Regions from separate parts of the Pseudomonas sp. GL_103 genome, predicted to be linked through region 1. Evidence: predicted binding sites of a transcription regulator. Region 1 holds the regulator's gene; each other region holds the start of a gene.
What was found. Region 1 encodes FliA, which starts transcription of late flagellar genes. Its sites were predicted from a motif close to CTAAAGTTTNNNNNNNNNNNGCCGNTAA; they were not measured.
Positions count from the first base shown of each region.

Region 1 (3,197 bases):
GTCTAAAAACCCAAAAAACCTAAAATTCTAAAACTCTAAAATCCAAGGCTGGATAGCAAATCGTCCACATCGTCCTGACCGGACATAACGTCTTCTCTTTTATCGGCATGAATCTGCGGACCTTCACCCTGAGAGAGATGTTTTTGTGGATCTTTTTCAGCAAGCATCGCTTCACGGTCATGTTCGATGCCCGCAAAGCGGTCCACCTGACTGGCCATCAGCACGAGCTTGAGCAGGTTGCTTTCAACTTCGGTGACCAACTGGGTCACACGCTTGATCACCTGGCCTGTGAGGTCCTGGTAATCCTGGGCGAGCAGGATGTCGTTGAGGTTGCCCGACACCGCGCGATTGTCCGTGCCGCTGCGCGTCAGGAACCCGTCGACCCGCCGGGCCAGTTCACGAAATTCTTCGGCGCCGACTTCGCGACGCATGAAGCGCCCCCAGTCCGCGCTCAACACCTTGGCTTCATCGGCCAGGCCATTGACCAGTGGCGTGGCACTTTCCACCAGATCCATGGTGCGGTTGGCCGCCGCCTCGGTCAGCTTGACCACATAGCCCAGGCGCTCGGTGGCATCGGTGATCTGCGACACTTCTTCGGCTTGCGGCATGTGCGGGTCAATCTGGAAATTGACGATCGCGCTATGCAGTTCGCGAGTGAGCTTGCCCACTTCCTGATACAGGCCGCGGTCACGGGTCTGGTTGAGCTCATGGATCAATTGCACCGCGTCGCCGAACTTGCCTTTTTCAAGGCTCGCGACCAATTCGACGGCGTGTTTTTTCAGGGTCGATTCAAAATCGCCCAATGAAGTTTCGTTATTGCCCATAGCTCCCCCGTGGCGCACTCATCAACCGATGCGTTCGAAAATCTTCTCGATTTTTTCTTTCAACGCCTGGGCCGTGAAGGGCTTGACCACATAGCCGTTAACGCCAGCCTGGGCCGCTTCGATGATCTGCTCGCGCTTGGCTTCAGCGGTCACCATCAGCACCGGCAGGTGCTTGAGCTTTTCATCGGCACGCACGTGGCGCAGCAGATCGATACCGGTCATGCCAGGCATGTTCCAGTCCGTTACCAGAAAGTCGATGCTTCCGCTGTTGAGCACCGGAATGGCGGTAGTGCCATCGTCGGCCTCGACGGTGTTGGTGAACCCAAGGTCACGCAGCAGGTTCTTGATGATCCGCCGCATCGTTGAGAAGTCATCAACGATGAGGATTTTCATGTTCTTGTCCAATTCGACCTCCAAGCAGTCTTAAACGCGCCCAGCACCTGGACGCGCCATTTCAATCAATCCGGCAAAGCACTCAATGACTGTCTGGAGCACAACAGATCGCGACCGGCGCAGTTCAAAACCACACCAGCCTCGTTCGCAGTGTCCCCACACTGCCTTCAGCGCGCTCGCCACTCCCCCAAACGCCCCCGCAAGCGGGCCGCGCACTGGCTGTGTAACTGGCTGACCCGCGATTCGCTGACCCCCAGGACCTCACCGATTTCCTTGAGGTTCAGCTCCTCGTCGTAGTACAGCGCCAACACCAGTCGCTCACGCTCCGGCAAATTGGCAATCGCATCCGCCAGCGCAGCCTGGAAGCGTTCATCCTCCAGGTCGCGTGACGGCTCGAGATGAGCACTCGCGCCATCCTCGTGCAGCCCTTCGTGTTCGCCGTCCTGCAACAGGTCGTCGAAACTGAACAGCCGGCTGCCCAGGGTGTCGTTCAAAATCCCGTAGTAATCGTCGAGACTCAATTGGAGTTCGGCCGCAACTTCGTGATCTTTAGCGTCACGGCCGGTTTTCGCTTCAATCGAGCGAATGGCATCGCTGACCATGCGCGTATTGCGGTGAACCGAACGTGGCGCCCAGTCCCCCTTGCGCACTTCATCGAGCATGGCGCCGCGGATTCGTATGCCCGCGTACGTCTCGAAACTGGCGCCTTTGCTGGCGTCATATTTGGTCGACACTTCAAGCAGGCCGATCATCCCGGCCTGGATCAGGTCTTCGACCTGGACACTTGCCGGCAGACGCGCCAGCAAGTGGTAGGCAATGCGTTTAACCAGCGGCGCATAACGCTCGATCAGCTCGTACTGCGCATCGCGTGCCGACTTCTTGTAGAGGTTGTAGCCGCTGGCTGTCATAGAACAGGTCCTGCTGTCTGCTGCACGAGCCGCTCGACGAAAAACTCCAGGTGCCCGCGCGGGTTGGCAGGCAGCGGCCAGGTATCGACCTTCTGCGCGATGGCCTTGAACGCCAGCGAGCACTTGGAACGCGGGAAGGCCTCGTAGACCGCGCGCTGCTTCTGCACGGCCTTGCGCACGCTTTCGTCGTAGGGCACCGCGCCGACGTATTGCAGGGCGACGTCGAGGAAGCGATCCGTGACCTTGGTCAACTTGGCGAACAGGTTGCGTCCTTCCTGCGGGCTCTGGGCCATGTTGGCCAGGACGCGGAAGCGGTTCATGCCGTAGTCGCGGTTCAGCAACTTGATCAACGCGTAGGCGTCGGTAATCGAGGTCGGCTCGTCGCACACCACCAGCAGCACTTCCTGGGCTGCGCGGACGAAACTGACTACCGAGTCACCAATGCCCGCGGCGGTGTCGATCACCAATACGTCGAGGTTGTCGCCGATATCACTGAAGGCCTGGATCAGGCCGGCGTGTTGCGCGGGGCTCAGATGCACCATGCTCTGAGTGCCGGATGCGGCCGGAACGATACGGATGCCGCCGGGTCCCTGCAGCAATACATCGCGCAGTTCGCAGCGGCCTTCGATCACGTCGGCCAGGGTACGTTTGGGTGTCAGTCCCAGCAGAACGTCGACGTTCGCCAGTCCAAGGTCCGCGTCCAACAGCATGACGCGCCGGCCAAGTTCGGCCAAAGCCAGGGACAAGTTCACTGACACATTAGTTTTCCCGACGCCACCTTTGCCGCCGGTCACCGCGATCACCTGTACGGGATGCATGCTGCCCATGTTATTTCTTTACCTTGTCTTGCATAGACGGAGGCCACATTACTGGCTGCGCGTTCACAAACGGAACAATGCATGGCAGACCATCGATGTAGGTACAAAAACTGTTCATTTTTACCTCAGCCAACCTGCTTGGTCGGACTGTGGTAGATGTCAGCGAACATGTCAGCCATGGCTTCTTCGCTGGGTTCTTCCTGCATTTGCACGCTCACGGCGCGGCTGACCAACTGGTGACGACGCGGCAGATG
Region 1 is NZ_CM174420.1:1,803,136-1,806,332, reverse strand. Features, by position in the region: gene AC3IP0_RS08150 (protein phosphatase CheZ) at 36-824, opposite strand; gene AC3IP0_RS08145 (chemotaxis response regulator CheY) at 846-1,217, opposite strand; gene fliA (RNA polymerase sigma factor FliA) at 1,385-2,125, opposite strand; gene fleN (flagellar synthesis regulator FleN) at 2,122-2,952, opposite strand; gene flhF (flagellar biosynthesis GTPase FlhF) at 3,069-3,197, opposite strand, start outside.

Region 2 (3,197 bases), 1.3 Mb from region 1:
CCCAGCTCACCAAACAGCGCTTCGAGTGCTGCCTGCGGGGGCATCAGCCCCGGGGCGGGGGCCTGGCCGAGCTGCGTGCGTTTCGGATCGACAAAGCGCGCGCCGGGAATGTGCCCTTCGGCGTAGCGGGCGGGACTGGTCAAGTCCACCAGAATCAGTTCGCGGGCGTCGAGGCGAGGGAGCAAGTCGCTCGGCTCGATCACCAGCGGCAAGCCAGAGAAGTCAGACATGTGAGGTCTCCAGAGCACAAAAGGGAGGATTGTAACGCAGCTTATTGGCCACGGTGGCTAAAGCTGTGCAGGGCTTTCTCGATGCACTGCGCGGTTTTGCCGAAGGCCTGTACGGAAATTTCCGAAAACGGCCCGCCGCCTTGATCCGTCACGACGATCATGATCACCCGTCCATTGTTGACCAGCGAACGCAGCAGCAGGTGTTCACCGCTGAACTGTGAGCGCAGGCTGTTGGGCAGCAGGGCCGAGAATTGCGCGTTGTTGGCGGCTGTCAGGCGCACTTGTGCCTGCTGCGCGAGCAGGCGTTGCAACACGTTGCTTTGGCTGACCACGAAGTTCAACCCGGCCGCTTCCTTCGGCAGGCCGGCCGTCTGGTGCACGCGCAGGTTGGCGTGGGTGCGGTCGGCCATCAGGATCATCACCCGACGCATGCCGCAGGCCACGAGGGCGTCCCGGGCGGCGATGGTCAAGTGCATGGCGTTGGTGAAACGACTCGGCTCGACCAGCAGTTCGGCGCATTGCTTGCGCCACTTCGCCAGGTCTTCGGCGGTGGGTGCCGCCGCCGGCAGCAAGCCTGCGTGGACACGGTTCATGTCCCACGGCCAGATCAGCGATTCGGCGGGGTGCCAGAGGTCGGGCATGGCGTGTTGGCGTGCGCTGTTGGCGGCTTGCTGGTGCAGTTGTTGCTGCAGTTCGTCCATCGGCATTTGCAGGTAAAGGCTGGTCAGGTACTGCCAGCGCTCACTGTGGGGACTGTCCCAAGCGTGCTGCGCCGACAGCGCCAGCCCGTTGGCCAGCAACACCGTATTGGCCGGTTGATTGAGCCAGCGACGCAGGGTCGGATCGTCATCGAGGCGGTTCTGCTGGCGCAACGGGTGCTCGCTGTCGCGGGCGATGCGCAGGACTTTCACCAGCTCCCGCTGTTCGGTGAGCAACAGTCGATAGCCCTGCTGCACCCAGATCGGCAAGCGCCAGACCTCCACCAGCGCCAGGCCGATGTCCAGCAGGCGTACGCCAAACAGTTGCTGCTCGACTTTGCGTGCCGACTCGCCTTTATGGATGACCCGCAGCTCCCAATCTTCGAGCAGTTTCGGATGGGTCAGCGCCAGGGGCCACAGCGGCGAAAGAAACAGCAGGCTGCCCCAGTGGATGTCCTGCCACAGGCGCGCCAGGCGACTGGCAAAAAAACCGTTGGCCTGTTGCGTGGCGTGCTGGCTGATCATCTGCAACTGACGCAGGGCTTTGGGGATCTCGGACTGGGGTTCGGCGGGCAGGCGCGCGAGCAGTTCTTCGGTGCGTTTCAGGCCGAGGCGATTGATCGCAACCTCAAGGTTTTCCGCGGGCTCGGCCATGCCGCCATGGGTGTGCCGGTTGGCTTCGCGAATCACGCTCAAGGCCAGGGCCGGGCTGCCTTGCATGAGGTCGGCGATATCGCGCAGCGAGCTGCGATTGTCGCCGATGGCCTTGCAGACACGGTCGTGGCTGGCTTGCGGAACCGGCAGGCGCACTCCATCGAGCAGCTTGACCCAGCCTTCGAGAGTGGTCGGTTTCGGGGTTGGGACGTTCGTTTCGTTAACCATGGTGGGAGGCGATCATCGTCAACATTACCTATGCCCGCAAGGGGTCAAATTAGCTTTTCGCCTGAACTGGCTATAGTCTGGCGCAGTTTTGCCGATAAGTAGAAGAAGAGATTTTTTAACTTCCGAATATGACCTTGAACCCGACTCAGTAAGTGCTCTCCTAACCTATGGCTAAAATTATCGGCATCATCGTCGTATTCGCGAGCGTGCTCGGCGGATACGTGCTTTCCCACGGCAAGATTGCCGCCCTGATCCAGCCGTTCGAGGTCATGATCATCGGCGGTGCCGCCCTCGGCGCGTTCTTGCAGGCCAACCCCGGTTACATGACGATGCACGTGCTCAAGAAATCCCTGAGCATGTTCAGTTCGCGTTTTAACCACGCCTTCTACCTGGAAGTGCTGGGCCTGATCTACGAGATCCTCAACAAGAGTCGCCGCGAAGGCATGATGGCCATCGAAGGCGATATCGAAGATGCCGCCGCGAGCCCGATCTTCGCCAAGTACCCGACGGTGCTGAAGGACGAGCGCATGACCGCGTTCATCTGCGATTACCTGCGCATCATGTCCTCCGGTAACATGGCTCCTCACGAGCTGGAAGGCCTGTTCGACATGGAACTGTTCAGCCTCAAGGAAGACCTGGAGCACCCATCCCACGCGGTCAACGGCATTGCCGACGCCATGCCTGGTTTCGGTATCGTCGCGGCGGTACTGGGGATCGTGGTGACCATGGCTTCGCTGGGTGAAGGCGACCAGAAGTCCATCGGCCTGCACGTGGGTGCGGCACTGGTGGGTACCTTCTTCGGTATTCTCGCCGCCTACGGCTTCTTTGGCCCGCTGGCCCATTCCCTGGCCCACGATGCCAAGGAAGAGCTGAACGTCTACGAAGCCATCAAGGCCTCGCTGGTGGCTTCGGCTTCCGGCATGCCGCCATCGCTGGCCGTGGAGTTCGGGCGCAAGGTCCTGTACCCGGCGCACCGTCCAAGCTTCGCCGAGCTGGAACAAGCGGTTCGCGGTCGTTAAGTTATGGAAAATAATCAGCCGATAATCATCAAGCGCGTCAAGCGCATCGCCGGCGGGCATCACGGGGGCGCGTGGAAAATCGCCTTCGCCGACTTCGCCACGGCGATGATGGCGTTCTTCCTGGTGTTGTGGCTGCTGTCCACCGCCACGCCGGAACAGAAGATTGCCATCGCCGGTTACTTCAAGGACCCGATCGGCTTTTCCGAAAGCGGCACGCCCTACATCATCGATCTGGGCGGCACGCCGACCCTGGCGCCGGAAAACACCCTCAACCCCGAGGTGAAGTCCCAGCCGCAGCCGGACAAAGTCACCATCGATACCGACCAGGTCGAAGGCATGGCCGAGCAGGTCGAAAAAGAGCGCCTCGA
Region 2 is NZ_CM174420.1:525,817-529,013, forward strand. Features, by position in the region: gene AC3IP0_RS02370 (rhodanese-like domain-containing protein) at 1-230, opposite strand, end outside; gene AC3IP0_RS02375 (HDOD domain-containing protein) at 272-1,810, opposite strand; gene motA (flagellar motor stator protein MotA) at 1,978-2,829, shown strand; gene motB (flagellar motor protein MotB) at 2,833-3,197, shown strand, end outside.
Region 2: the regulator FliA is predicted to act here: its motif matches at 1,881-1,908, upstream of motA (flagellar motor stator protein MotA).

Region 3 (3,197 bases), 2.9 Mb from region 1:
AGAACAGCTCTGCCGTCTTCTCGGTGTCATAGCGAGCCGAGTGAGCCTCGCGACCGTCGAAGTCGATGTCCGCTGCCTGGCAAGCCTTGGCCAGTACGGTTTGACCGTAAGCGAGGCCGGCGAGCGTTGCGGTATCGAAACTGGAGAACGGATGGAACGGATTGCGCTTCATGTCCAGCCGCGCAACCGCCGCATTGAGGAAGCCCAGGTCGAAGCTGCTGTTATGCCCGACCAGGATCGCCCGTTTGCAGCCATTGGCCTTGAGGGCCTTGCGCACGCCGCGGAAGATATCGTTCAGGGCAGACTCTTCGCTCACCGCCATGCGCAGGGGGTGATCGAGCTTGATCCCGGTGAACTCCAGGGCCGCCGCTTCGATGTTTGCGCCTTCGAACGGCTCGACACGGAAGAAGTAGGTGTGATCCGGGTAAACAAAACCCTTTTCATCCATGGCGATGGTGGTCGCGGCGATCTCCAGCAGGGCGTCGGTGGCCGAATTGAAGCCACCGGTTTCTACGTCGACGACAACCGGCAGGTAACCACGGAACCTTGCCGCCATTGGATGACGAGGGCCGCCTCCGCCGCCATTGCCTTCCAGTTCGTCGTCGAAATGGTCTTCACTCACGCGTGTTCCTCCAGCAGGCGCCAGCGCAGTTTTTCACCGGCGCGCAGCGGGATAACGGTCAGCTCGCCAAATGGCAGGCTGGTCGGGGCGGTCCATTCTTCGCGGACCAGGGTGATGCGATCGGTGTTGGCCGGCAGACCATAGAACCGCGGGCCGTTGAGGCTGGCGAAGGCCTCGAGCTTGTCCAGCGCATTGCGCTGTTCGAAGGCTTCGGCATACATCTCGATGGCCGCATAGGCGGTGTAGCAACCGGCGCAACCGCAGGCCGCTTCCTTGGCGTGCTGGGCGTGGGGCGCCGAGTCGGTGCCGAGGAAGAACTTCTCGCTGCCGCTGGTGGCGGCGTCGAGCAGGGCTTCCTGGTGGGTATTGCGCTTGAGGATCGGCAGGCAATAGAAGTGCGGCCGAATCCCGCCCACCAGCATGTGGTTGCGGTTGTACAGCAGGTGGTGCGCGGTGATGGTCGCGCCCACGTTGGCCGAAGCCGAGTTGACGAACTGCACGGCGTCCGTGGTGGTGATGTGTTCGAAGACCACTTTGAGGGTCGGGAAGCGCTCGACCACACGACGCATGTGCTCGTCGATGAAGATTTTTTCGCGGTCGAACACGTCGACATCGCCCCGGGTGACTTCACCGTGGACCAACAACGGCATCCCGACTTCGGCCATGGCCTCGAGTGCAGGGAAGATCTTGTCGATGCTGGTGACGCCAGAGTCCGAGTTGGTGGTCGCGCCGGCCGGGTACAGCTTGGCGGCGTGAATGAATCCGCTGGCCTTGGCCTCGCGAATTTCTTCGGGCTGGGTGCGGTCGGTCAGGTACAGGACCATCAATGGCTCGAACAGGCTGCCAGCCGGGCGGGCAGCGAGAATCCGCTGGCGATAGCCGTCGGCTTCGGCCGCGTTGCGCACTGGTGGAACCAGGTTGGGCATGATGATGGCGCGGCCAAAGGTGCGCGCGACATCCGCGACGGTATTGGTCAACACGGCACCATCGCGAAGATGAATATGCCAGTCGTCGGGACGCAGCAGGGTCAGGCGGTCGGACATGAGGGGATTCCAGGCGGGTCAAACTCAAGGGAATGCTACCGGAAAAGACTCTTGCAGGCACTCGCTATCAAGTTTTGCAGGAAGCTTCCGATATCCAACAGGTATGCCGTAAACATGTGTGTGTCGGTCTTTTTGTTGTAGAAGCCAGTGGAGCCTCCCGTGCGCCAGCGTTATTTAGCCTTGCTCATTGTGTTTGCCAGCCTTCCGGCGATGGCGCTCACTTTCCAGACACGTCTGGAGAACATTGAGTGGACGGTCGAAGGCGACAAGTTCGAATGCCGCCTGACTCAGCCGGTTACCGACTTCGGTTCGGGCGAGTTCGTGCGTCGTGCCGGCGAGCAGGCGACGTTTCGTCTGAAAGCCTACAACCCGATGATTGGCGGTGGCTCGGCGACGCTGCTGGCCGCTGCTGCGCCGTGGCAACCGGGACGTGACGATATCAACCTGGGTACGGTGAGAATCGGCAGTGGCAACGTATTGTTCAACAGCTCACAGGTTCAGGCCGGGCGTCTGATCAGTGGTCTGATGGACGGTCGCAGCCCGGTGGTTCGACATTCATCGGGGGATGGACGGGTGTCGGAAGTGCGCTTGTTGCCGGTCAGGTTCACCAAAGCATTTGCCGACTACCAGGGTTGCGTGGCGAAACTGTTGCCAAAGAATTTCGAACAGGTGAAGCAATCCGAAATCGGCTTCCCCGGCGGCGGAATCGAACTCGACAGCGCCGCAAAAGCCAAACTGCAGGTGATGCTGGAGTACATGAAGGCCGATCCGACGGTTAATCACATCGAGCTCGACGGTCACTCCGACAACAGCGGCAACCGCCTGACCAACCGCGACCTGTCGCGGCGCCGAGCCCTGGCAGTGATGGAGTTCTTCAAGGCCAACGGCATCCAGGAGTCGCAAATCACCCTGCGTTTCCATGGCGAGCGTTATCCGGTGGCGCCTAATACCAACAACACCAACCGCGCGAAGAATCGTCGAGTAGCGGTGCGCCTGGAGCGCGGAGCACCAGCGGAACAAGTCGCCCCGCAAGCGACGAAAGCGGCCGCTTCGGCCACTTCCTGACCCGGCTGTAATCGTCGCGCCCTCGACAGAATCTGTCGCTTCGTCGTCATAAGCTGTCGCGCCACTGTAAATTATTCTGTATGAGCGGTAGACTTCCCGGCTTTCCGTAGAACCCCGTGGAGTGATGGCATGGCGGACGTAAACAAGGTTGTTCTGGCGTATTCCGGCGGCCTGGACACTTCGGTGATCCTCAAGTGGCTGCAGGATACTTATAACTGTGAAGTGGTGACCTTCACCGCTGACCTGGGTCAGGGCGAAGAGGTCGAACCTGCACGCGCCAAGGCTCAGGCCATGGGCGTCAAAGAGATCTACATCGACGACTTGCGCGAAGAGTTCGTGCGCGATTTCGTTTTCCCGATGTTCCGCGCCAACACCGTTTATGAAGGCGAGTACCTGCTGGGTACTTCCATCGCTCGTCCGCTGATCGCCAAGCGCCTGATCGAAATTGCCAACGAAACCGGTGCAGA
Region 3 is NZ_CM174420.1:5,113,535-5,116,731, reverse strand. Features, by position in the region: gene rnt (ribonuclease T) at 1-622, opposite strand, end outside; gene pyrC (dihydroorotase) at 619-1,665, opposite strand; gene AC3IP0_RS22975 (flagellar protein MotY) at 1,825-2,730, shown strand; gene AC3IP0_RS22970 (argininosuccinate synthase) at 2,860-3,197, shown strand, end outside.
Region 3: the regulator FliA is predicted to act here: its motif matches at 1,732-1,759, upstream of AC3IP0_RS22975 (flagellar protein MotY).

Region 4 (3,197 bases), 310 kb from region 1:
GCGGTAGGTAAACCGGAGAAGCCACGGGTTGAGCATCTGGCGGGGCTGAAAACTCGAACCTTGATCGTGCAAGGTGAGCGCGATGCGTTGGGCAATCGCGAGGCGGTCGAGGGTTATGCGCTATCGCCGGGTATCGAGGTGTTCTGGCTGGTGGCGGGGGATCATGACTTGAAACCGTTGAAGGCTTCGGGGTTTAGCCATGAGCAGCATTTGGCGGCTGCGGCACAGAAGGTGGCTTCATTCCTTCGGTGAGGTTTGTGCAGGCTGTAATGGCCCCATCGCGAGCAAGCTCGCTCCCACAGTGATTTGTGGTGTGGCTCAAAACCCTGTGGGAGCGAGCTTGCTCGCGATGAGGGACTACCAGGCAACATCACTTTCACTGGATCAATAAAAAACCCGGAAGCTCTCACTGTCCGGGTTTTTGTCATTCCAGCCTCTATCAGCGGTTAAACCGCTCTACCAACGAGTACTGTGTATTGGCAGTCTTGGTCAGTTCTTCACTCAACAACGCCGAGTTCTGTGCCTGTTCCGAAGTCTGGTCCGCCAGTGCCGATATGTTGCTGATGTTGCGGCTGATTTCTTCAGCCACGGCACTTTGCTCTTCGGTCGCAGCGGCGATCTGGGTGGTCATGTCGGTGATGTTGGCCACCGCTTCGCTGATCCCCACCAGTGCCTGGTCCGCTTCCAGTACCCGCGCCACGCCTTCTTCCGCCTGACGGTGCCCTGCTTCCATGGTCTGCACGGCAGTGGTGGCGGTTTGCTGGAGCTTGGCGATCAGCGCATGAATCTGCCCGGTGGACTCGCTGGTGCGTTGCGCCAGCTGACGAACTTCGTCGGCCACCACCGCAAAACCACGACCCATCTCGCCGGCCCGGGCCGCTTCGATGGCAGCGTTCAGGGCCAGCAGGTTGGTCTGGTCGGCGATGCCTTTGATCACGTCGACCACGCCGCCGATTTCGTTGCTGTCCTTGGCCAGTTGGGTCACGGTCACGCCGGTTTCACCGACTACCACCGACAGGCGCTGGATGGCTTCGCGGGTTTCCCCGGCGATGTCACGACCACGACCGGTCAGGCGATTGGCTTCCTGGGTGGCATCGGCGGTGCGTTGCACATGGCTGGCGACTTCCTGGGTGGTAGCGGCCATCTGGTTGACCGCGGTGGCCACCTGTTCGGTCTCGACCCGTTGACGTTCCAGGCCGCTGGAGCTGTTGTGCGCCAGGGCATCGGATTGCCTGGCCTGATCGGTCAGGTGTTCGGCCGTGTCCTGCAGGCGCGTCAGGCAGGTTTTCAGGCGTGCTTCCTGGCTGAGGATGGACATTTCCAGGCGCGCCTGGGCGCCGCGACTGTCGGTGTACATCTGTGCGATCAACGGATCGGAAGTGGTCTGCTCGGCCAGTCGCAGCAAACGCTTGAGGCCACGCTGTTGCCACTGGAGGCCCATCAGGCCCAGCGGCACCGAAAGACCGGCAGCCAGGGCAAACCCCCAATGGGAGTTCAGCGATGCACCGATCATGAAGCTCAATTGGCTGACCAGGATGAACGGCAGCCAGTCCTGCAGGATCGGCAGCCATTTATCCGAGGAGGGAATGGCCGACTTGCCCTGGTTGATGCGTTGGTAGAGCGCTTCGGCACGGCGGATCTGTTCGGCGGTGGGCTTGACCCGCACCGACTCGTAACCGATCACCTGATTGCCTTCGAAGACCGGTGTCACATAGGCGTTCACCCAGTAATGATCACCGGTCTTGCAGCGATTCTTGACAATGCCCATCCATGGCAAGCCTTGTTTCAGCGTGTCCCACATGTGTGCGAACACCGCGGCCGGGACGTCGGGGTGACGGACCAGGTTGTGCGGTGCACGGATCAGTTCCTCTCGGGAAAACCCGCTGATCTCGACGAATGCGTCGTTACAGTAGGTGATCATGCCCTTGGCATCGGTGGTGGAAATCAACCGTTGCTGAGCCGGGAAGGTCCGCTCGCGTTGTGTAATAGGCTGGTTGTTACGCATGGCTTTTTTAATCCGCAAGGCTTTCAAGTGCTGTATCGGCAAGGCCGGCGGATTGTTGAGATTATTTTTCGATAATCAGCGATGCGTCGCAAAATGACCCTTGCGTCAGCCGGCGAGCATCGGATAGGTGAACAGGCCGAAATGCAGCAGGTTCAAGCCAAAATGAGTAGCGATGGCTGCTGTCAGTCCTCCAAAACGGTAGGCCAGGCCATAGCCGATCCCGGCCAGGCCGGCTAGCAGGACCCATTGCCAGCCAGCACCGGTATGCGCGAGGCCAAAGATCAGCGAAGCCAGGAGCAGCGCAAAGTTTTCACCATGACGCAGATTTTTCAGCCAGCGACTCAGGCCGCTCTGGATGTAGCCGCGAAACAGCGCTTCCTCGACAAGCGTCACCAGCAGCAGATTGTTGAGCAGCCACAGCCAGGCAGAATCCGGCCACTTCGGTGCCCAAGCGACGACACCCAGCAACAGCGCACCACCCAAGGCCAGAACGGCACTCAGGGGCAGCGCCAGTGCGGTGGCAAACAGGATCGATCGAAGCGAGCGCCGACCGACAAGCCATGGGCAGACCAGTAACAGCCAAAAACCGATCAGGGGTTTGTCAAGGTTCGCGTACATGGAAAACGGCACCGCGTCGTCGGTGAAACGCTGCGTGGCGATGATTGGGCCGTTGTAGAAACCGGGCCACCAATGCGTCGCCAGGGTCAGAGCTAGAATGATGAATAGGCCATGGCCGAAGTATCGACCGAACTGATGCGTTTGCTGGCTAGCGGCAAAACCGGAAACCAATAGCAAAACAACAGAAATCGCCGCCGGCCAACTCATACTGCTGAAGTCCAATGCCAAGTAGTAGCCGAGGGAGAGGAGGGCCAGAAAAGTCCTTGGCAGAGCAAACATTGAAAGTCCTTGTGTCGAAATTCTGTGGATTCCCCCAGTCCCCAGTGGGAGCGAGCTTGCTCGCGATGACGGCGAAACATTCAAAGATGATGTTGAATGACACTCCGCTATCGCGAGCAAGCTCGCTCCCACAGGGGCTAGTGTCGGGCCAACATCAAGCAGTGCGAGATTATAGGGATGTGGTCACAAACAAAAACACCGCCCGAAGGCGGTGTCTGTGTCGGCGTATGACTACGCCGCAATCAACTGCCGCAACACATAATGCAGAATCCCTCCGGACTTGAAGTACTCCACC
Region 4 is NZ_CM174420.1:2,112,683-2,115,879, forward strand. Features, by position in the region: gene AC3IP0_RS09625 (alpha/beta family hydrolase) at 1-252, shown strand, start outside; gene AC3IP0_RS09630 (methyl-accepting chemotaxis protein) at 440-2,005, opposite strand; gene AC3IP0_RS09635 (CPBP family intramembrane glutamic endopeptidase) at 2,111-2,902, opposite strand; gene acnA (aconitate hydratase AcnA) at 3,134-3,197, opposite strand, start outside.
Region 4: the regulator FliA is predicted to act here: its motif matches at 2,038-2,065, upstream of AC3IP0_RS09630 (methyl-accepting chemotaxis protein).